Regions from separate parts of the Butyricicoccus sp. genome, predicted to be linked through region 2. Evidence: predicted binding sites of a transcription regulator. Region 2 holds the regulator's gene; each other region holds the start of a gene.
What was found. Region 2 encodes HrcA, which represses chaperone genes, less so after heat shock. Its sites were predicted from a motif close to TGTTAGCACTCNNNNNNNNNGAGTGCTAACA; they were not measured.
Positions count from the first base shown of each region.

Region 1: the regulator HrcA is predicted to act here: its motif matches at 5,978-6,008, upstream of ACWVX6_RS10550 (cation:dicarboxylate symporter family transporter).
Region 3: the regulator HrcA is predicted to act here: its motif matches at 3,969-3,999, upstream of ACWVX6_RS09700 (co-chaperone GroES).

Region 1 is NZ_CDRQNY010000045.1:750-8,559, forward strand. Features, by position in the region: gene ACWVX6_RS10530 (NYN domain-containing protein) at 1-1,902, shown strand, start outside; gene ACWVX6_RS10535 (RrF2 family transcriptional regulator) at 1,973-2,398, shown strand; gene ACWVX6_RS10540 (lipopolysaccharide biosynthesis protein) at 2,602-4,020, opposite strand; gene ACWVX6_RS10545 (phosphatase PAP2 family protein) at 4,017-4,592, opposite strand; gene ACWVX6_RS10550 (cation:dicarboxylate symporter family transporter) at 4,667-5,854, opposite strand; gene ACWVX6_RS10555 (VanW family protein) at 6,094-7,728, shown strand; gene ACWVX6_RS10560 (DUF975 family protein) at 7,749-7,810, shown strand, end outside.
Region 2 is NZ_CDRQNY010000007.1:1,381-9,190, reverse strand. Features, by position in the region: gene dnaJ (molecular chaperone DnaJ) at 1-408, opposite strand, end outside; gene dnaK (molecular chaperone DnaK) at 575-2,422, opposite strand; gene grpE (nucleotide exchange factor GrpE) at 2,479-3,006, opposite strand; gene hrcA (heat-inducible transcriptional repressor HrcA) at 3,035-4,081, opposite strand; gene ACWVX6_RS04105 (Gfo/Idh/MocA family protein) at 4,387-5,406, shown strand; gene ACWVX6_RS04100 (hypothetical protein) at 5,505-6,092, shown strand; gene ACWVX6_RS04095 (Gfo/Idh/MocA family protein) at 6,148-7,155, opposite strand; gene ACWVX6_RS04090 (LacI family DNA-binding transcriptional regulator) at 7,455-7,810, shown strand, end outside.
Region 3 is NZ_CDRQNY010000032.1:10,112-17,921, forward strand. Features, by position in the region: gene ACWVX6_RS09675 (sigma-70 family RNA polymerase sigma factor) at 1-423, shown strand, start outside; gene ACWVX6_RS09680 (zinc-ribbon domain containing protein) at 500-775, shown strand; gene ACWVX6_RS09685 (hypothetical protein) at 1,149-1,586, opposite strand; gene ACWVX6_RS09690 (hypothetical protein) at 1,865-2,242, shown strand; gene ACWVX6_RS09695 (THUMP domain-containing class I SAM-dependent RNA methyltransferase) at 2,683-3,867, shown strand; gene ACWVX6_RS09700 (co-chaperone GroES) at 4,042-4,326, shown strand; gene groL (chaperonin GroEL) at 4,347-5,972, shown strand; gene ACWVX6_RS09710 (type I restriction-modification system subunit M) at 6,237-7,805, shown strand; partial or broken gene ACWVX6_RS09715 (restriction endonuclease subunit S) at 7,802-7,810, shown strand, end outside.

The DNA.
Region 1 (7,810 bases), on a different contig from region 2:
GCACCGCAGTACGGCGCGGACTTCGGTGCGCGTGTGTTCAAAATCGCGCGTGACGCACAGGGCAACCGCCTGTCATATCTCAAAATCACCGGCGGTGCGCTTTCCGTGCGCGAGCAGCTTTCGGGCGGCGAGGACGGCGGCTGGCAGGAAAAGGTGAGCGGCATCCGCATTTACTCGGGCGAAAAATTCCGCACGGCTGAGCGCGTCGAGAGCGGCATGGTCTGTGCGGTGACCGGACTCACGCACACGCGTCCGGGCATGGGTCTTGGCGCGGAAGCCGGTGCGCTGCCGCCGGTTCTGGAACCCGTTCTCGGGTACCGCGTGTGCCTGCCGGAAGGGTGTGACGCGCATGTCATGCTGCGCAATCTGCGCCAGCTCGAGGAGGAGGACCCGCAGCTTCGCGTGGTGTGGAACGAACGATTAGGCGAAATCCATTTGCAGCTCATGGGCGAGGTACAGCTGGAAATCCTCACCAGCGTTATCGCGGAACGCTTCGGCGTGGATGTGACCTTTGACGAGGGCAGCATCGTCTACCGCGAGACCATCACCGAGCCGGTGATCGGCATCGGCCATTTCGAGCCGCTGCGGCATTACGCTGAGGTGCATCTGCTGCTTGAACCGGCAGAGCGCGGCAGCGGCATTCAGCTGTCAACGGCGTGTCCGACCGATGTGCTCGACCTGAACTGGCAGCGATTGATCCTCACGCATCTGGCGGAAAAAACGCACTTGGGCGTGCTGACCGGCGCACCCATCACGGATGTGAAGATAACCATTCTTGCAGGACGCGCACACGTCAAGCACACGGAAGGCGGTGACTTTCGCGAGGCGACCTACCGCGCCGTCCGCAACGGCCTTATGCGCACAGAAAGCCTGCTGCTTGAGCCGTATTATGCGTTTCGGCTGGAGCTGCCGGACGAGTGCGTCGGACGCGCCATGACCGACATTCAGCGAATGAACGGCACGTTCGAGCCTCCGGAACAGGGTGCTCACGGCTCGCTTCTGACCGGAACGGCGCCGGTTTCCACCATGCGCAACTACTGGACCGAGGTTGCCGCGTACACCAAGGGACGCGGTCGGCTGTCGTGCACACCGGACGGCTATGCGCCCTGCCACAACGCGGAGGAAGTCATCTCGGCAGCCGCCTACGACCCGACCGCCGATGTGGAAAATACGCCGGATTCCGTGTTCTGCTCGCACGGCGCAGGCTATGTCGTCAAGTGGAACGAGGTGCCCGAGCACGCGCATGCGGACACCTCAAATGTGCTGAAACCTAAGGAAGAAGAGCCGGAAAAAGTCCGTCCGGCGCGTTCCTCCGGCACAGGCGGCGGAGACGGCTTCGGCGGCGATGCGGAACTGCGGGCCTTGTTTGAACGCACCTACGGTCCAGTCAAAAACCGCGGCTTTGAGGCCTTCCAGCAGAGCCGCAAAAAGGCGGCCACGCTCGAGCAGCTGTACGTTACCCGCATCCGTGAGGACGATTATCTGCTCGTGGACGGCTACAACATCATCTTCTCGTGGGACGAGCTGCGCGACATTGCCGCCCGTGATGTCAACGCAGCCCGTGAAGCGCTCGTCAACGTGCTGAGCAATTATCAGGGTGTGCGCAGATGCCATCTTATTCTCGTGTTCGATGCCTATAAGGTCAAAGGCGGAACCGGCTCGATCGAGCAGCGCGGCGGTATCCATATCGTCTACACCAAGGAGGCCGAAACCGCGGATATGTACATTGAGCAGGCGTCCTACGACCTGTCGCGCAAGCACCGTGTTCGCGTGGCTACATCGGACGGCATGGAGCAGATGATCATTCTCGGCCATGGCGCAGAGCGTATCTCCGCGACCGAGCTGCACTGGGAAGTAGAGCAGGCCAATGAGCATATTGAGGCAATTCTGAAAAAATTGTAAACAAAAATCGGTTTGGACTTGAATTCATAGTAAACCTGTGGTATATTAGTGAAAAGGGGAATTTGCAACTATGAAGATTTCAACCAAAGGAAGATATGCGCTTCGTCTGATGATCGACTTGGCGCAGCATGACGCAGGCGGCTACATTCCGCTGCGCGATATCTCCAAGCGACAGCAGATCTCGGCCAAGTATCTGGAGCAGATCGTGGTGCAGCTTTCGCGTGCGGGCTTTGTCATCTCGACGCGAGGCGCACAGGGCGGCTATCAGCTGGCGCGGCATCCTTCGGAGTATACCGTGGGCGATATTCTGCGCATTACCGAAGGCTCTCTTGCGCCGGTGGCGTGTTTGGAGCACGAGCCGGTGGATTGTCCTCGTGTAGATGAATGCATTACGCTCAGCTTTTGGCGCGGATTGTATGACGCAATCAATAATTATGTTGATTCGGTCACGCTCGAGGATCTTGTCAACAACGGAACGCTTAATTTTTCCATCTAACGCAAAAAGACAGACGATTTTTCGTCTGTCTTTTTTTCGTTGAGTAATGGAGAATGAACGATGCGGTTTTATCTTCTGTGTGCGTGCATGTGGTTTACAGGCGGTGCACCGAGTCGGCGCATCCTACAATATAACGTGATAATGTCGTGTAGACAGCAAAAGAAAAAGGGAACACCCCGCAGGCATTCCCTTTGCATATAAACTTATGCTCGATGCAGCAGCTTTTTGACACTGAGCAGCATCTCGCGGCTGTTGAGTGCCGCAACCGCGCCGAACAGCGCAATCTGCCAGACGAGCCACAGTGGCGGCTCAAGCAGCATGAGCATGGACTGTACGGTAAGCAGAATCACGGTCAGCGCCAAGCGCGGCACCTTCCAGCGGACCGGCATGAACCGCCGGCTGTCGATCGCACGGTACAGGAACAGAGCCACATAGCTGATGAGCGTTGCCAGCGCCGCACCGGTGCCGCCCATCCGCGGGATGAGCAGGGCGTTCAGACCGATGTTAATGACCGCGGAGAATGCCGTGGACAGGAAGGACGCAACCGTCTTCTTTTCCAGCAGGTACACGCTTTTCTGGAAGCTGGACAGGCAGTTGAAGCCCGCGCCGACCGCCAGAATCGGGATGAACGTCCAGCCGATATAGTAGCTGGGCACGGCGAGAACCGTCATAGCCAGCTTGGCGCACATTACGCCGCCGGACGCGATGATGAACACGATGGACGAGTATGTGTTGCCGACGTTCGAGAAGAACGTGATCTGCTCCTCCTTGGTGTTGTTGTTGACCATGGATATCTGCCATGCATCAACAAAGATGGACGCAACAAGCGCGATCAGTGTCGGCACACGGTAGGAGATCGAGTAGATGGCGCTGACTGCAGTATCCTGCATGGAAGCGAGGAACACCTGATCCGAGAAGCCAATGATATACACGAGAATCGCATCCGGTACGAGCGGAAGCGAGTATGCCAGCATGCCGCGCCACAGGTGCATGTCCAGACGCTTGAGCTTGACGTACTTCCACAAACCGGCAATAATGAACAGGCAAACAGTGGAAAGCGCGTCCGAGCAGATGATGGAGAACACATAGCCGAGGATGTTCCAGCGGAACACCTTCAGGTAGAGGATGTTCAGCATGATGGTGACGAACGTACGGAAAATGCCGTCGATCGCGTACAGGCGGACGTGGCCGAGCGCGCGGATGAACTGGCTGCACACATTCTGCGTGCACGAGGTCAGAACATACAGGTAGATGATCCACTGATACTCAAGCAGTGAGCCGGTAACACCCGCCGAGGTGTTATAGTGGATGAGACTCAGCAGCGGATGGAACGGCAGTGCGATAATAAAGCCGCACAGCACGGTCACAAGCGCAATGGTAAACACACTGCGCTTGTAATACTTGCGCTCAAGTCCGTAGCGGATGACCGCCTGTCCGATGGACAGCGACACCACCGGATACAGAATACTGGTGGTCTTGATGATCAGGTCGGCGACACCCATTTCATCCTGCGTCATCATGCCGGTGTAGAAACGCAGCATGAGGATGACGAGAATCTTGGAACTGAACGTGCCTATCGCAAAGATAAAGGTATTGCCGAGAAGGCGTTTGTATTGATTCATTTTTTGCCCTTTCTCAGCCGGAGTGTGTGGCACTGGTCGGTAACGCGGTCGGTCAGCCATGCAGCGATAATGCCGCACAGCACGCCGATGACCGCTCCGGCCAGTACGTCGGTCGGGTAATGGACGCTGGCATACAGCCGCGAAAACGCAATGGCTGCCGCCAGCAGAAAGGCCAGAAAACCGGTTTTATGGTGGAAGAAGTACAGCGCCGAGGCTGCCGCAAATGAGCTGAGCGTGTGCCCAGACGGAAACGACCACGGGTCCTCCGGAACGAGCAGCGCCGTCAGGTCGGTGTGGGTGACAAATGGACGCGGCCGCATGACAAGGTTCTTGAGGAACACGTTGCCAAGCAGAAAGCCGACACCGAGCGCGATCAGCATCGCCGCACCGGCGCGGCGTGTTCGCCGGAAGAACAGCAGCAGTACGGCAAGCGTAATCCAGACAGCACCGTAGCTGCCCAGCAGGGAGAACACCTTCCAGACTGTGTCGGACAGACCACCGCGCCAGTGCTCCGAGATGTACGCGAGAACGCCGTAGTCAACTGAATGCACAATATCGAGCAGAATATCCATTTACCGGAATCGCCGCCTTTCAGGATTAGAAGTTGTTTTATGATGGGGGGATGGCTATGGAAACAACTTCCCGGTTATTTTTCGGAAGCAGAACGGTCTACCTTGTCCACGATGAGGGCAATCGCCTGGTCACCGGTGACGTTGGTAGCAGTGCCGAAGCTGTCCTGCGAGAAGTGCAGGGCGATGATAAGCTGCTGCATCGGGTCGGTGAAGCCGAGCATCGAGGTGATCAGGCCCAGTGCCGACATAACACCGCCGCCCGGTACACCCGGAGCCGCAACCATGGTAACGCCCAGCATGAATACAAACGGAGCAAACATGGCAAAGGTCGGGGTTATGCCGCTTGCAAGCATGATGCCCATCGAGCCGAGTACGAGGCAGATGGTATCGCCGTTGAGGTTGATGGTAGCGCACAGCGGAACGACAAAGTCGGCAACGTCGTTATTTATATTGTTATTATATGCACAGTTCAGCGCAATCGGAATAGTCGATGCAGACGACTGGGTGCCGAGTGCGGTAAAGTACGCCGGAGCGGCGTTCTTCATGCTTTTGAAGTGGTTCTTGCGGCAGACAATGCTTGCCAGACCAAACTGAGACACGATGTACAGCAGCTGCAGCACAATAATGATAGCATACAGGGAAGCGAACATCTTGACGGTAGCCGCCAGACGGCCCTCGGCTGCGATGTTGGCGAACAGACCTGCGATGTGGATCGGGATCAGCGGAATGATAATGCGGCTGAGTACGCCGGTAACGATCTTCTGCAGATCGCGGAAAACGTTCAGCAGGGAATCGCCCTTAAGGTTTGCCATGCCGATGCCGATCACGAACGCGAGCACAAGTGCAGTCATAACGCCGAACACCGGGTCAACCGTGATGGAGAACAGCGGCTCGAAGGCGTTGCTCTCGAGTACATCGCCGGTGATGGGCTGAATGATCCCCGGCAGAACGGCCTTGCCGATGAAGAAGGTCAGCAGGCCGGAAATAACGGTTGTGCCGTAGGCCAGCAGCAGGGTCAGACCGAACAGACGGTTGGCCTTCTTGCCAAGCTCTGCCATGCCGACCGTGATGAACGACAGGATGATCAGCGGGATCATGAATGACAGGAAGGTTGAGAACAGCGAGGTAAAGGTTGCCAGCAGGCGGATGATGGCAACAAAGAACGCAGTGTCCGCGATGCCGAACCACTGTCCGCACATACCGATGAGGATACCGGCGATGATGCCGATAATCAGTCGAATTAACAGTCCTAATTGTTTCACTTGCATTTACTCCTCTTTTTCACAAAAATTTTAGCATACTAATAATACTATAGCAGAAAAGAGCCGTGATAGCAAGTTAAAGCGACAGATTATGACGGCGTATACCGAATTTATCCGAATTTGTGGTTGCTATCATGAATACAGGGCGCTATAATATAAAGGTATACCTGTCGAATAATGGCGGGTGCATCGAGAATCCAAAGCATATTCCAAGCATAGATTAGTTAAGAGGTATACTCATGGCAGATAAAAGCGCAAACAAACCGAAGAAGGGAGCGCATTTGATCAAAAAGCAGGCCAAAAAGCCGGAAAAACCGGCGCAGGTCATCCGGACGGAAGCGAAGCAGCCGAAGAAGAAACGTCGTGTTCCTATCGGTGTAAAGATTGCCGTCGGCGTTGTCATTGCGGCGGCAGCCGGTGCATTCGGCTATGTGTACTGCTACCCGAATGTTTTTCCGGGTGTGACTGTCGGACCGATCGCGGTCGGCGGCATGAACCGCGATGATGCGGCAAACACCATCGAGGACCAGAGTGCGCCGCTGTACGAGGGCAAGAACGTCACGGTGACGATTTACGGCTCCAACTATGATATTCCGGTCGATAAGGTGCTGAAAAACGTGGACGGCATCCAGTCCGCCGAGAACGCCTATGAAATAGGCCGTACCGGCAATCCGCTCGAGCGCGTGCGCGATATCATCGGCGCAATGCGCGGTCACAGAGAGGCGCAGATTGCGGCAACTGTAGATGAGGAAAGCCTGCGCGGCACGCTTAACGAAATCGCGGACACGGCGCTGACCGAACCGGTCAATCCGACCTGGGAACTGAAGGACAGCAATCTGATCGTGCATTCTGGCAAGCCGGGCGTCAAGTTTGACACGGATGCGGTAGAGCAGGCGCTGACTGATCAGATCCGCCTGATGGACTTTGAGCCGTATGAGGTCTCGACCGATGTGACAGCCGCTCCGGCGATTGACGTTGACAAGATTGCAGCCGACATTATCGGTGACCCGGTCAACGCTACCGTCAGCAAGGAGGACGGCAAGACCATCATCGCCGGCAAGACAGGCGTGTCGTTCGACACCGATAAGGCCAAGGAGATCATTGGCGACGGCTCGCAAGAGACCTACACCATTCCTGTGACGATCACCCAGCCGTCCATCACGGCAGAGACGCTCAAGGCGAAGCTGTTCCACGATACGCTCGCGCGCACGGCGACCAATCTCGATGAGGGCAACGCACCGCGTACGAACAATATCCGTCTGGCGGCTAAGGCCATCAACGGCACTATCCTCAATCCGGGCGACGAGTTTTCCTATAACGGCACGGTTGGCGAGCGCACAGCCGCACGCGGTTATCAGGAGGCGCATGCCTACTCGGGCGGCAAGATTATTGACGAGTTCGGCGGCGGTGTCTGCCAGCCGTCCTCGACGCTGTACATGGCTGTACTGCGTGCCGATTTGAAGGTGACCGAACGACATAATCATTCGTTTACCGTGTCCTACACACCGCTCGGCGAGGATGCAACCGTGGATTACGGCAATCTGGATTTCCGGTTCGTCAACAATACGGCGTATCCGGTCAAGATTCTTGCCGAGCAGACCGACGGTCAGATGATCATGACCATTGTCGGCACCAAAACGAGCGACAAGACGGTCACGACCCGCACAGAGGTGCTCGAGACCTACAAGCCGGAGACCGTTACAAAGACGGACAGCTCGATGGAGGCAGGCGAGAGCCGCGTGGAGACCTCGGGCATCACGGGCTACTCGACCAAGACCTACAAGCAGATTATTGAAAATGGCAAGACGACCGAGGTGCTGGCCAACAGCTCCACCTATTCCAAGCGGGATGAGGTCGTGTACGTCGGTGAATGATAAAGAAAACGGAGAATTTTATGAACAATTTTACAGCTGAGACCCGCAGACAGCTTAAGCGGGAGCAGAAGGCGCGTGTAAT
Region 2 (7,810 bases):
TTCCTCGAAGGACAGGATCACCGTCTGACGGATGGATTCGCCGCGCTGCGGTGCATTACGGCGGGACGACCGTCCGCCGCCAAAGCCGCCGCCAAAGAACGAACCAAACAGGTCGCCCAGATCGCCCATATCAAAGCCGCCGCCGAAGCCACCGGCACCGGCACCGCCGCCGTAGCTCGGGTCAACGCCGGCAAAGCCGAACTGATCGTACTTGGCGCGCTTCTCCTTGTCGGACAGCACTTCGTACGCTTCGTTTGCTTCCTTGAACTTATCCGCAGCCTCCGGATTATCTTTGTTGAGGTCCGGGTGGTACTTGCGCGCCAGCTTGCGGTATGCCTTTTTCAGCTCATCATCACTTGCGCCCTTCTGTACGCCGAGCACTTCATAATAATCTCTTTTATCAGCCATAAAAAATCATCCTATACACAGGGATAGGCGCACCGAAGCGCGCCTTCTCTTAGTGAGGAGATAGGAGTGAGGAGACAGGAGTTTTGATACCGTGCAATCTCGCTGCACTCTGCCGAAAACCGGCAGCCATAACTCCTAACTCCTACTTCCTAACTCCTATCTGTTATTACTTGTTGTCGTCGTCCTTGACCTCGGTGAAGTCAGCGTCTACAAAGTCGCCCTGCGGGCCGCCCTGTGCGCCTGCACCCTGAGCGCCGCCCATGTTCGGGTCGCCCTGCGGTGCCTGCTGCTGATAGATCTTGCCGGCCAGATCGGAGAACTTCTTGGACAGGCCCTCGGTTGCAGCCTTGATCATATCAGTATCGGTGCCCTTGAGTGCTTCCTTAACCTTTTCGATCTCAGCCTGAACGCCGCTCTTCTCGTCTGCGGACAGCTTGTCGCCCAGATCGGTCAACGCCTTCTCGGACTGGAATACCAGCTGCTCAGCGTTGTTGCGAACCTCAACTGCTTCCTTGTTCTTCTTATCCTGCTCAGCGTACTGCTCAGCCTCGTGCATTGCCTTGTCGATCTCGTCCTGAGACAGATTGGTGGATGCAGTGATGGTGATCTTCTGCTCCTTGCCGGTGCCGAGGTCCTTAGCGGATACGTTTACGATGCCGTTTGCGTCGATATCGAAGGTAACCTCGATCTGAGGAATGCCGCGCGGTGCCGGAGCGATGCCGTCGAGGGTGAAGCGGCCGAGGGTCTTGTTACCTGCAGCCATCTCGCGCTCGCCCTGCAGAACGTGAATCTCAACGGACGGCTGATTATCAGCTGCGGTGGAGAAGATCTGGCTCTTCTTGGTCGGGATGGTGGTGTTGCGGTCGATCAGCTTGGTGCATACGCCGCCGAGGGTCTCAATACCGAGGGACAGCGGAGTTACGTCGAGCAGCAGCACGTCCTTGACCTCGCCGCCGAGAACGCCGCCCTGGATGGATGCGCCGATTGCTACGCACTCGTCCGGGTTGATGCCCTTGAAGCCTTCCTTGCCGGTGATGCCCTTAACAGCCTCCTGTACAGCCGGAATACGGGTGGAACCGCCAACCAGCAGGACCTTGGACAGATCGGAAGCGGACAGACCAGCGTCGCTCATAGCCTGACGAACCGGGCCCATGGTGCGCTCTACGAGGTCTGCGGTCAGCTCGTTGAACTTTGCACGGGTCAGGGTCAGCTCGAGGTGCTTCGGACCGGTAGCGTCAGCCGTGATGTACGGCTGGTTGATGGAGGTCTGGCTCATGCCGGACAGCTCGATCTTCGCCTTCTCAGCAGCTTCCTTCAGGCGCTGCATAGCCATACGGTCGTTCGACAGGTCAATGCCGTTGGACTTCTTGAACTCGTCAACCATCCAGTCGATGATGCGCTGGTCGAAGTCATCACCGCCGAGGTGGGTATCACCTGCGGTGGACAGAACCTCCAGAACGCCCTCGCCGATGTCCAGAACGGATACATCGAACGTACCGCCGCCGAGGTCGTAAACCATGATCTTCTGCTCGGATTCCTTATCTACGCCGTAAGCCAGCGCAGCAGCGGTCGGCTCGTTGATGATACGCAGAACTTCCAGACCTGCGATCTTGCCGGCATCCTTGGTAGCCTGACGCTGCGAGTCGGAGAAGTAAGCCGGAACGGTGATGACCGCCTGATTTACCGGCTGGCCGAGGTATGCTTCTGCGTCAGCCTTCAGCTTCTGCAGGATCATAGCGGAAATCTCCTGCGGGGAGTACGGCTTGCCGTCGATGTTTACGCGGTAGTCGGTGCCCATGTGGCGCTTGATGGAAATAATGGTGCGGTCTGCGTTGGTTACAGCCTGGCGCTTAGCGACCTGACCGATCATACGCTCGCCGTCCTTAGAAAATGCAACGACAGACGGAGTGGTGCGCGCACCCTCAGCGTTAGGGATGACTACGGCTTCGCCGCCCTCCATAACAGATACACAAGAGTTCGTCGTACCAAGGTCAATACCAATGATCTTACCCATAATAAATACACTCCTTAAATGATAGGATTTTGTTTACTTTAATTAGTAGTTAGTAATCAGTTTGCAACCTTCACCATCGCATGGCGAATAACCTTATCGCCAATCTGGAAGCCCTGCTGGAAGGTTTCCGCGATGACATTCTCACCGAGGTTTTCATCCTCAACGTGCATAACCGCGTTGTGGAAGTTCGGATCGAATGCGGTGCCTGCGGCAGCGTCGATGACGGTGACGTTAATGCCCTTGAGGCTTTCGGTCAGCTGCGTCATGGTCAGCTCGACACCCTTTTTATATTCGGTGTCGGCGGTCTCTGCCTTGAGCGCCCGCTCGAGGTTATCGTAGGTCGGCAGCAGTGCGGTTACGGCGCGGCTGACGGCATCGGTGTACGCCTGCTCACGCTCGCGCTGGCTGCGCTTGCGGAAGTTATCGTACTCCGCCGCCATGCGGAGATAACGGTCGTTCAGGTCGTTATACTTGGCTTCCCAGTCCGTCGCGGGCTTTGCTTCAGCCTTGGCGGTCTCCTCTGCGGGAGCCTCGGTCTTTACCTGCTCCTGCTCTTCCGCCTCCGGCTTTGTCTTTTTGCTCATGTCGTTTTGTGCCTCCGTTTACAGGAAATCAGTGATTTCCGTCTTTTTCATCTAAAAATGTCTCGGCGATCAGTTTGTTCAGCCCTTTTGCGAAGCGGCTGAGCTGTGCGGACAGCTTGGCGTAATCCATGCGGGTCGGACCCACGATGCCGATCGCGCCCTGACCGATCTTACCGATATCGTATTTTGCGTAGATCGCCGAGGTTTCACTCAGCGGGTTTTCGCCGTTTTCTGGTCCGATAAAGAACTGGATGCCGTCGATCTTGCGGGTGGCCGGCAGCAGGTGCTTGCGGTCATCCTCCATGTAATCGAGCAGCGTCTGCGCCTTTTTCGTATCGCGGTACTCCGGAAAACGAAGCAGCTTGCTGGCACCGTCGAGGTAAACCTTCTGGTCGCTCAGCTCGGTGATCAGCTCTGCGATGTACTCGGCTACCGGAGCGAGCAGCGCGGTCAATCCCGCGGCGCGGCGCACAATGTCGAATCGCTCGGCGGTGATGCTCGAGAGCGGCAGTCCGGTCAGCGTCTGGTTGAGTACATAGGTGAGCAGCTCGGCCTCATCCTTGGAGACCTCAGCCACCGTGCGGACCATTTTATTCTTGACCGTACCCGAATCCGTAACTACTACGATTACGAAATTCATCTTATCGACTGCGATGATCTCAAACTGCCGGATGGCGATCTGTGTCATCGCCGGTGTGATAGCAACCGACGCGTAATTTGTCAGACTGGTGAGCAGCTTGCCGGCCTCCTGAATGAGGTGGTCAAGCTCCCGTACCTTGGTAAGCACGCTGTTCTGCAGTGCGTTTCCGTCCTCCGCATTGTCGGCCGGACGCTCCATCAGTTCATCCACATACAGTCGATAGCCCTGCGGTGAGGGGATTCGTCCCGCAGAGGTGTGCGGCTTTTCGAGGTAGCCCATGTCCTCCAGCTCACTCATCTCATTACGGATGGTGGCGGACGAGAACGGCAGCTCGTGTCCCTCGGTCAATGCCTTGGAGCCGACCGGCTCAGCCGTGCGGATGTAATCGCCGATAATGGCTTTGAGTATTTGCTTTTTACGTTCCGAAAGCTCCACCGAAGCAGACTCCTTTCTTTCGGTTGTTAGCACTCCATCTCCCCGAGTGCTAAACTTAATTTACCACCACATACGGGCAAAGTCAAGTGCTGTTTGTGAACAATTTATGAAATGATCATCGGAATTTTATCACACGCGCCTGCCGAGTGCTGAAATGCCAGTTTTCACCGTATAAAAAACGCTCTGATTTGGTCGTTTTTCCTTGCGTTCGCGTCCACGCAGTGATAGAATTAGTATGAGAGAGAGACAGGCAATCGTTCGATTGCCGTAGAGAGAAAATCCGCTCTATAAAAAGGAGAACAAACATGAAGGAAATCAAAGTTGGCATCGTCGGTTTGGGCCGTCTCGGTTCGGTACACGCGCAGAATCTCGCGTTCAAGATTCCCGGCTGCAAGCTGGTCGCTGCCTGCTCGCTCGAGCAGAAGGAGCTGGACTGGGCGAAGGACTACCTCAAGGTGGAGTACACCACCACGGACTACAAGAAAATGGTTGACGAGGCAGACATTGAAGCTGTCGTTATCGTCTCCTCCTCTCCGGAGCACTGCTGGATGATCGAGTACGCGCTCGATGCAGGCAAGCACGTCTTCACCGACAAGCCGCTCGGCTGCTCGCTCGAGGAGTGCAAGCGCGCTGAGGCTGCTGTTGAACGTCACCCGGACAAGATCTTCTTCCTTGGCTTTATGCGCCGCTACGATCCGTCCTATGCGGATGCAAAGGCACAGATCAACGCAGGCCGCATCGGCAAGCCGTATCTGGTAAAGGCTACCGGTCTGGACCCGGAAGCACTGGTCGAGAGCTGCATCAAGTTTTCCAAGACCTCGGGCGGCATCTTCATTGACGCGGCTTCGCACGACATTGACCTGATGCGCTGGTTCCTCGGCGGTGAGGTTACCGAGGTTTACGCCGCGGGCACCAACTTCAAGCACCCCGAGTTTGCCGAGAACGGTGACACCGAGACCGGCATGGCAATGCTCAAGTTTGATAATGGCACGGTCGCTTTCCTGCACGTTGGCCGCACTGCACCGCACGGCTACCACACCGAGACCGAAATCGTCGGCACCGAGGCGCATATCCGCGTTGCCGGTGTACCGTGGAAGGACCGCGTTATGGTATACGACCAGTACGGCGCCCGTCAGGAGATCATCGAGAACTTCCCGCAGCGTTTCGCAGAGGCGTACCTGCTCGAAATGGTGGACTTTATCGACTGCATCCAGAAGGACCGCAAGCCCGAGCTGACCGTTTACGACGGCACCAAGGCAACCCTCGTTACCTACGCGATTACGGATTCGTTCCACTCCGGCAAGCCGGTTCAGGTACAGTATTAATATATTGTAAAATCGCACAAAAGCAGAGCCGAAAGGCTCTGCTTTTTCTTGCACATTTCTATCTTCTCTGCTATTATAATGGCAAGGAGGTAGAGATTATGAACAACAACATTCCCATTGCCCGCTGGCTTTCCATGTTCTGGCTGTGCAGTGCCGTTTCGCTGGTGCTTGGACAATTCAGCGGCTCCGTCACTTTGAACGACACAAACGGCGCAACACTCACTGTTACCGGCATTCTCGGTATATTCTGCACCCTCGTGCAGTTTTATCCGTTTTACCGGTTCAGCCGCGTGTCCGAGCGCCTGCAGCGTGCGTTCACAGCCACTGTGCTCAGCGTGGCGGCAACCGTTGTCGGCCTGCTGGCCATGACGCTCGTTCCGAGCGACACGCCGCCGTATACACCCAGCACGTTTTATCTGCTGTTCAGCCTGATCGCACTTGCCGGTGTGATCGCAGCCTATGTCTCGCAGTTCTGGCTGTACACCGGACTGGACGATGTCTGTACAGAGCGCGGCTACGACTTTCCGCCCAAGCGTATTCGCTGGTGCTTTTATCTTTCCCTTATCAACATTTTGCTGCGCATGCTGCCAACTTCTATTCCGATTTTTCTCTCGCAGATTGCCAGCCTTGTGCTGCTTGCTCTGTTTATCCGCGCTGCATATCAAGCGGAGAAGCTGACCGTATAACCCAATATAAAAGAAAAAGGACCGCCCAACGGTCCTTTTTCTTTTATATGAGAGATTATTTGTAGAGAGCAGGTTTATCCATCATCTCGATCGGCAGGAACTGATTCGTGCCGCGGGAACGGTTGAGCGTGTCTGCTGCAACGCAGGCAGCGTAGCCGTCCCATGCGGACGGACCATCCGGCTCACCCTTCTCCTCGAGGGTCTTGACCCAATGGGTCAGCTCAATGTCATAGGCTTCAATAAAGCGGTCCTTCCAGTCGGTCAGGATCGGGAACGAACGGGTTGCATTCGAGCGCTTGACAACCGCATACGGATCAGGCAGGTTGACTGTGCCCTTCTCGCAGACGACCTGACACTGGATGTCGTAACCGTAAGCGTCCGCAACCTGAACCTCTACGTCAATACGCGCACCGGACTGGGTTTCCAGCAGCACGATCTGCGGGTTGTCGTAACCCTTGGTAGAGCACGCGGACTGGCGCACCTTGAGCACCTGACCGCTCTTATACTCATCGCCGAGCAGCCAGCGGCATATGTCCAGCTCGTGGATTGCAACGTTAGAAACGCCCATCTCGGTCTGGAAGCCGTCCGGCTGAGACACGTTGCGGTGGCACGCGTGAATCATCAGCGGCGCACCTAGCTCACCGGAGTCGATGATGCGCTTCATCTCGGCGTAGCCGCGGTCATAATGGCGCATGAAACCCACCTGCAACAGACGTTTGCCGTGCGCGGTTTCTGCGGCGATGATCTTCTCGCAGTCCTCTGCGTTCTGCGCCAGCGGCTTCTCGCAGAAAACGTACTTGCCGGCCTTGAGAGCCTCGAGCACATAGCCTGCGTGGCTCGGGTCGGACGAGGTGATAACGACCGCCTGCACCTCCGGTGCTGCGATCAGCTCCTCGCCGGTCTTGTATGCCTTCATGCCTTCATACTGCGCTGCAACCTTAATCGCAGCTTCTTCAAAATAGTCTGCACAGGCAACAACCTGACAGCCCGGAACAATGTCCGTCAGGCGTCGAATGTGATCGCGGCCAATTGCGCCGCAGCCAATAACACCAATATTCAGCATGCTGATCCTCTCCTTTTAACAGCAAGAATAATCACTTAAAATCTCGTTAATACTCGCGGATTCCCGCGTTTTTTCACACTTTTTTCTTCATTGCATACATTGTACCGCAATCCCGCCGTCACGGTCAACCGTCCCACCAAAACATTGGTAGCCTGCCTAAAAAAGCACCGCAAATTTATGGCAAAATGAAGGCTCAAAAGCAGATGAAAGTGCATTTTTGATTGTGCACTGTGCGTAGTTATACTTGACGTCAGCGCTGCTCTCCCCTATACTTTGAAGTAGAAAAGGAGAATGTGTCAATGGCAGTTACCATACAAAAAATCGCAGAGCTGTCCGGTGTGTCGCGCGGCACGGTGGACCGTGTGCTGCACGGACGACCCAACGTCAATCCGATGATACGCGAAAAAGTTGTCCGTGCCGCAGAAAAACTCGGCTACCAGCCTCCAGTGCCGCCGAAATCGGCAGATTGCAGGCAAGCGGCTATTCTCATTCCGCAATGGACGGACGGGTACTTCAACCGGCAGATCGTCAGCGGCATTCGCAAGGCGCTGCGCTATATCGCCGATCCAGCGTTTATACTGACCGAGCAGCCGCTGCGTACCATGACCATGCAGGAGCTTCTCCGCGCGATGGACGAACAGATTCGTTCCGGCGT
Region 3 (7,810 bases), on a different contig from region 2:
CTGCTGAATGCCGTCCGGGAGTACGACGAGAGCAAGGGCGCACCCTTTGGAGCGTTTGCACGGTTGTGCATCACGCGGAAGATTTATTCCGCAGTGAAGGCGGCAGCGTCGCTCAAGCACGACCCGCTCAATCAGTCTATGTCAATCGATCGACCTCTGTTTGAAGACCTTGCGGAATCGCGTACCCGGGTAACTGCACCGAATGGTGATCCTGAATCGCTTGTTATCGGCAATGAGGAGAGGGAAGAGCGGAAAAAGAAGCTCTACTCGCTTTTGTCTGAATTTGAGGCACAGGTTTTGACGTTGTTTTTGGACGGCTTATCGTATGAAGAGATGTCCGAAGCGCTGCACAAACCAATCAAATCTGTGGATAATGCCGTCCAGCGCATCAAGCGAAAATCGGCAGCCATTAAACCTATTTAGGCGATAGCAGGCGCAGTGTCTGTACGCATATATTTCAAGTTTCCCGAGGGAACAGTATCAAAGAGAGGTAAAAACCATGTACGAAGACAAGACTTTAGTATGCAAGGAATGCGGTAAGGAGTTCGTGTTCACCGCTGGCGAGCAGGAGTTTTACGCAGAGCGCGGTTTCCAGAACGAGCCGCAGCGCTGCAAGTCCTGCCGCGATGCGCGCAAGAATGCTGCACGCGGTCCGCGTGAGTTCTTCACCGCTACCTGTGCTGCTTGCGGCGGCGAGGCTCGCGTTCCGTTCGAGCCGAAATCTGACCGCCCGGTATATTGCAGCGAGTGCTTCGCAAAGATGCGTGAGCAGTGATACCGTAACGGTAAAAAATCAATAAATGACACGTTAAAAGTGCCAGTAATGACTTTTCTCATTGCTGGTGCTTTTTTCTTTGCCCAAAGGAAAGGAATCGGCAAGGGAATGTATGTGTTCCGAAAAATGATAAAGAAATGAAGAATCGGATCCGCAGGCGATGGGCGGCTTGCGGCAAAAGAAAACCTCTGCTCAAAATGAGCAGGGGGGATCTTTTGATTTTAAGCAATAACGTTGTATTCCAGAATTAAGCCGCGTTTCTGCCGGTCGTCAAGGTCAGCAATAGCGGCCTCAATGCTGGGAAATAAGCAAGGGCAGATATGACCTTTGCTGAGATTCACGAAGCTGTACATAAATGCATAGAGAAGAACCTTTATTTGGCTTCGTTGATGGTAAGCAGCTCTTCGACCGTCTCTTTCTGCCGGCGAAGAAAGCCGAGATAGAAACCGTCAGAAACGGAAAATGCGATGAATGCTGCGTGCAGCAGAAGGGCTCCGATATGTATGAGAAGAGCTATAATCTCTGCGATGTTCATATTTTTTGATGCGTAAAAGGCATAGGCGGGATTGGCAAGCAGCAGATAGAAGTCCCACAAGATAAACGCACTAACCGGAATCAGAACGAACGATAAGACAATCCAAACGCGGGTGTCTTTCTTAAGGGCCTCGTATAAATGCAGAATGTCGGCGTGCTTGGATTCCAGTTCCTCGTGCGAAAAGAAGGAATAGTAATCCAAGTCACATAGTTTCTGGTGTTTGATGAATTCGGCTGCGCCGTTTTCATCGGACTTTGATGGTATATTGCTGGGCATAGGCGATAACTCCTGTAAATCGGGGTAGTCCTTGATAAAAAAAGGAAGACCCTAAAGAGCCTTCCTTTCAGGTCACAGGCCTCACGGGCTTCTGCGACACTAATCACTGTAAACAGTATAGCATAGCAAATGCCGGCCCGTAAAGCGCTGAGAAAGGCTTTATTGTTCAGACGGTATTATTCCCGCATTGTCGAAAGTGTCGGTAATGAAATCCTCATTACCGGCACTTTTTTATTTGTCCGCAGTAAAAATAGGCCTCAAATAAGGAGGAAAAAGGTGTGAAAAATGAAAAAATGATCTATCTCCCATATGTTCGTTTTGAGCAGAAAGAAGGAGAAGCAGAGGGCAGCGGCTGGTACTTTACGCAGTATGATGCCGAAACTGGAGAAGGTAAAGGCTGGCACGGAACAGAGTTCATGCCGGATTGCTTCTTTGAAACGAACTGCGAGTGCGGCGAACCGGAAACAAAGTTCTTTGACGTGCATATCAATGAGCCGATCGAGCAGTGGAGTTGGCCGGAATCGCCGGATGACGATGCGTTCACGAACTACGATGCGTGTTCCAACACAACGCGGGTTTCGCTGTCAAGTGCCTTCAAGTGCTCGGCGAGAGAAGCCAATCCTCCCGCGTTGCAGACAACATCCAACGGCAGCTGAACAATCTCGCCCAAAGAACGAAGCGCTGCAGCTGTGCTCTTTCTGCTTGGAACATCAATACCCACTGTGTTCATAGAAACACTCCTGTTTGAAATTTGCAATGGACAACGCCCTCTTTACCCATTGCCGATTCTATCTGTTTGCTTACATGAATGCGCTGGCTTTACCTGCACAAATCGAACACTGCTTTAATCCGCACACAGCGCGGAAAAAGGTTTAGTGGCCTACGGGCAACCTTGGTGTCTCCCTCTTGTGCCTGTGCAGGGCAGGCAAGAGCCTGTTCGCTTCTCAAGCGATAACGCTTCGGATAGCGGCATTCAGAAAACCGTGTTATCTCGTCGCAAATCTTGACAAAATCCTTAAAAACCGATACAATATAAAGGTTAAAAAGGACTTTCGGCTCCTGCTATGACGGCGGGAGCCTTTTTGGAGGAAACACGATGGAACTTACATTATGCTGCCCGACTTTATTCGGGCTGGAGGGCATCGTCGCAGATGAGCTGCGCTTCGGCGGCAGGCTGACTGACGTGCATGCGGAAAACGGCCGCGTGCTGTTCACCGGTGACGAAAACACGCTTGCATGGGCGAACCTGAACCTGCGGTGCGCCGAGCGTGTGCTCATCCGCATCGGCACATTCAAAGCCAAAACGTTCGACCAGCTGTTCGAGGGCGTAAAAGCACTCCCGTGGGAGCAGTTCATTCCGGCGGACGGCGCATTTCCGGTCAAGGGTCACAGTCTGGACTCCGCGCTGCACTCGATTCCGGACTGCCAGAAGATCATCAAAAAGGCAGTCGTATCGCGTCTGGGCGCGAAGTACGGTCAGACCTGGTTTGATGAGATTGGTGAAAAGTATCAGATTCAGTTCGCCATCATGCACGATGTGGCTGAGCTGTACCTCGATACCTCGGGTGCCGGTCTGCACAAGCGCGGCTACCGCGCCAACAGCAATGCGGCGCCGCTTCGTGAGACACTGGCGGCGGCTATGGTCAAGCTGGCGCGCTGGCGCGGGCGCGATCCGTTCCTCGACCCGTTCTGCGGCTCGGGCACGATCGCGATTGAGGCGGCCATGATCGCGCAGCGCCGTGCCCCCGGTCTGCTGCGCCGCTTTGACGCGGAAAAGTGGAGCTGCTTTGACAAGTCGGTCTGGCAGCAGGCGCGCGAGAGTGCGCTCGACTTTGCCCAGCCGGACGCAAAATTCGATATCGTCGGCAGCGACATCGACCCGGACTGCGTTCAGCTGTCCATCGAGAACGCGCGCAAGGCCGGTGTAGCCAACACGGTGTTTTTCGAGCGCGCGGACGCAGTAAAGCGCGATTACAGCGGTGCAGGCGTACTGTTTGCCAATCCGCCGTATGGTGAGCGTCTGCTGGACTTGCAGCAGGCGGAAAAGCTGTACGCCGACCTCGGCAGAGCGACAAAAAACAGCCCGATGAAGCAGTATCTGCTCAGCTCGGACCCGTTGTTCGAGCGTTGCTACGGCCGCAAGGCGGATAAGCGCCGCAAGCTGTATAACGGCATGATCAAGTGCGAGCTGCATATGTATTTTAAAGACCCATCTGCACAGGATAAGCCGGTAAATAAGCACTCCGACCGTCCGTCTGCTAAACGACCGGCAAAACACTGAGCAGTACAGGGCACTGTTCATAATTTGTTCAGAAAATTTTTGTGAAAATTCCGGATTACCCCCTTGCATATTGCGGCTCCTTGGTGTAAGATAATACTCGAAGTTAGCACTCGGGTAATTTGAGTGCTAACCCCCAACATTGTAAAATCTTATTTTTCATAGGAGGAATCCATTATGAAGCTCAAGCCCCTTTGCGACCGCGTAGTTATCAAGATGGTCGAGGCGGAGGAGACCACCGCAAGCGGCATTATTCTTACCGCATCCGCACAGGAGAAGCCCCAGGTTGCTGAAATCATCGAAGTAGGCCCGGGCGGTGTTGTAGACGGCAAGGAAATCAAGATGGAAGTTCAGAAGGGCCAGAAGGTCATCACCGGCAAGTACACCGGCACCGAGGTTAAGCTGGACGGCGAGAAGTATATCATCGTTCGTCAGAGCGACATTCTGGCAATCGTAGAGTAATTTTCAGGAGGTAATTCATCATGGCTAAGCAGCTTATTTACGGCGAGGACGCGCGCAAGGCTCTGCAGCGCGGTATTGATCAGCTCGCTGATACCGTTAAGGTAACCATCGGTCCGAAGGGCCGCAACGTTGTACTGGATAAGAAGTACGGCGGTCCGCTGATCACCAACGACGGTGTTACTATCGCCAAGGAGATCGAGCTGGACGACGCTTTCGAGAACATGGGCGCACAGCTCGTTAAGGAAGTTGCCACCAAGACCAACGACATCGCAGGCGACGGCACCACCACCGCTACCGTTCTGGCACAGGCTTTCGTTCGCGAGGGTCTGAAGAACGTAGCTGCAGGTGCAAACCCGATGGTAATGCGCCGCGGTATCTCCAAGGCAGTCAAGGCTGCTGTTGCAGCGATTGCTGAGAACTCCAAGAAGGTTGACGGCACGGGCGACATCGCTCGTGTAGGCGCTATCTCCTCCAGCTCCGGCGAGATCGGCACCCTGATCGCAGAGGCTATGGAGAAGGTTTCCACCGACGGCGTTATCACCGTTGAGGAGTCCAAGACCGCTGAGACCTACTCTGAGGTTGTTGAGGGCATGCAGTTCGACCGCGGTTATATCACCCCGTATATGTGCACCGACACCGAGAAGATGGAAGCAAATCTGGATGACGCTCTGGTGCTGATCACCGATAAGAAGCTGTCCAACATTCAGGAGCTGCTGCCGATCCTCGAGCAGGTTGTTAAGGCTGGCAAGAAGCTGCTGCTCATCGCTGAGGACGTTGAGGGCGAGGCTCTGTCCACCCTGATCGTAAACCGTCTGCGCGGCACCTTCACTTGCGTAGCTGTTAAGGCTCCGGGATTTGGCGATCGCCGCAAGGATATGCTGCGCGACATCGCAATCCTGACCGGCGGTACCGTAATCTCCGAGGAGGTTGGTATCGAGCTCAAGGACGCTACCATGGATATGCTGGGTTCTGCCCGTCAGATCAAGGTAACCAAGGAGAATACCACCATTGTTGACGGTGCAGGCGACAAGCAGGCTATCGCAAACCGCGTTGCTGAGATCCGCGGCGCGATCGAGCGCACCACCTCTGACTTCGACCGTGAGAAGCTGCAGGAGCGTCTGGCTAAGCTGGCCGGCGGCGTAGCAGTTATCAAGGTTGGCGCTGCAACCGAGACCGAGATGAAGGAGCAGAAGCTCCGCATCGAGGATGCACTGAACGCAACCCGCGCAGCTGTTGAGGAAGGCATTGTAGCAGGCGGCGGCGTAGCTTATGTAAACGCTATCGCAGCGGTTGAGGCTCTGGCTGCCGAGGCAACCGGCGACGAGAAGACCGGTATGCAGATTGTTGCACGCGGTCTGGAAGCACCGATGAAGCAGATCGCTGCCAATGCAGGCATCGAGGGCGCTATCGTTGTTGATAAGGTTAAGCACGCTGACAAGGTTGGCTACGGCTTTGACGCTGCAACCGAGACCTACGGCGACATGATCGCAAACGGCATCGTTGACCCGACCAAGGTAAACCGTTCCGCACTGCAGAATGCAGCATCCGTTGCTTCGATGGTTCTGACCACCGAGAGCCTGGTTGCTGATAAGAAGGAGCCGGTTCCGGCTGCTCCGGCTGCACCGGATATGGGTGGTATGTACTAAGCAGTACCGAAAAACGGCGTAAACACTGAGGTTTTTGCAGGTCAAACGGCAAACTTACCATAAACTTACGATAATTATCAGTGAAAAAGCGTCAGATGTGTATAAGACCTCTGTCTGTATTTTGCAGGCAGGGGTCTTTTGTCTTGCAGGAATGTGAAAAGGTCAGCATCATGCTGATCTTCTTTTTTGACTGAGGTTTGAAAAAGGTGCGGTATTATGGTACAATTTGCATATAACGAACAGCAGAGCAACGGAGGGTGAAGAATGGTTGACACCAAAAAGGAACAGGAGCGAGAAGAACTGCATCGTGCGATATGGGCGATTGCGGATGAGCTGCGCGGTGCGGTAGACGGCTGGGATTTTAAGAATTATGTTCTCGGTACAATGTTTTACCGCTATATCTCGGAAAACCTGTGCAATTACATAAATGACGGTGAGGCTGAGGCTGGCAACGATGATTTCGATTTTGCCAAGATGCCAGATGAAGAAGCAGAGGAAGCACGCGAGGGATTGGTAGAGGAAAAAGGTTTCTTTATTCTGCCGAGCGAGCTGTTTTGCAATGTTCGCGCAAATGCCGCGAATGACGAGAACCTGAACGAAACGCTCGAGCGTGTGTTCCGCCATATCGAGGAGTCTGCACAGGGCAGCGAGGCCGAGAGCGACTTTGCCGGTCTGTTCGATGATTACGACGTCAACAGCAACAAGCTGGGTTCGACGGTCGCTAAGCGCAATGAGAAGCTCGTGAAGCTTCTGAATGGCGTTGGCGAAATGAAGCTGGGCGATGTCAAGGATCACTCCATTGACGCATTCGGCGATGCGTATGAGTATCTGATGACCATGTATGCCTCCAATGCAGGCAAGTCCGGCGGTGAGTTTTTCACTCCGGCGGAAGTATCCGAACTGCTCACACGGCTCGGCACGGTCGGCAAGACGGAGATCAACAAGGTTTACGATCCGGCGTGCGGTTCGGGTTCGCTGCTGCTGAAAGCGGAAAAGGTGCTCGGCAAGGATGCAATCCGCAACGGCTTCTATGGTCAGGAAATCAACATCACGACTTACAACCTGTGTCGCATTAATATGTTCCTGCATGATGTGGGTTTTGACAAATTTGATATTAAATGTGAAGATACGTTACGCTATCCGCAGCATGAGGATGATGAGCCGTTCGAGCTGATTGTTTCTAATCCACCATACTCTATTAAATGGGTAGGCGATGATGATGCGGTATTGATTGGCGATCCGCGGTTTTCACCGGCAGGCGTGCTTGCGCCCAAGAGCAAGGCGGACATGGCGTTCATCATGCACAGCCTGTCGTGGCTGGCATCCAACGGTACGGCGGCGATCGTTTGCTTCCCGGGCATTATGTACCGCGGCGGCGCAGAACAGAAAATCCGCAAGTATCTGGTCGATAACAACTATGTGGACTGCATCATTCAGCTGCCGAGCAATCTGTTTTTCGGTACTTCTATCGCAACCTGCATTATGGTGATGAAGAAGAACAAGACCGACAACAAGACGCTGTTCATCGACGCGACGAGCGAGTGTGTTAAGGTTACGAACAATAACAAGCTGACGCCGGAAAACATTGACCGCATTGTTGACGTATTTGCAAAGCGTGAGGACGTCAAGCATTTCGCACATCTGGCGGAGTATGCGGAAATCGTCGAGAATGACTATAACCTGTCCGTATCCACCTATATAGAGGCTGAGGACACCCGTGAGAAGATCGACATTGTAAAGCTCAATGCGGAGATCAAGGAGATTGTGGCTCGTGAGCAGGTGCTTCGTGCGGAGATTGATAAGATCATCTCAGAAATTGAGGTGGACGTATGAGCAGA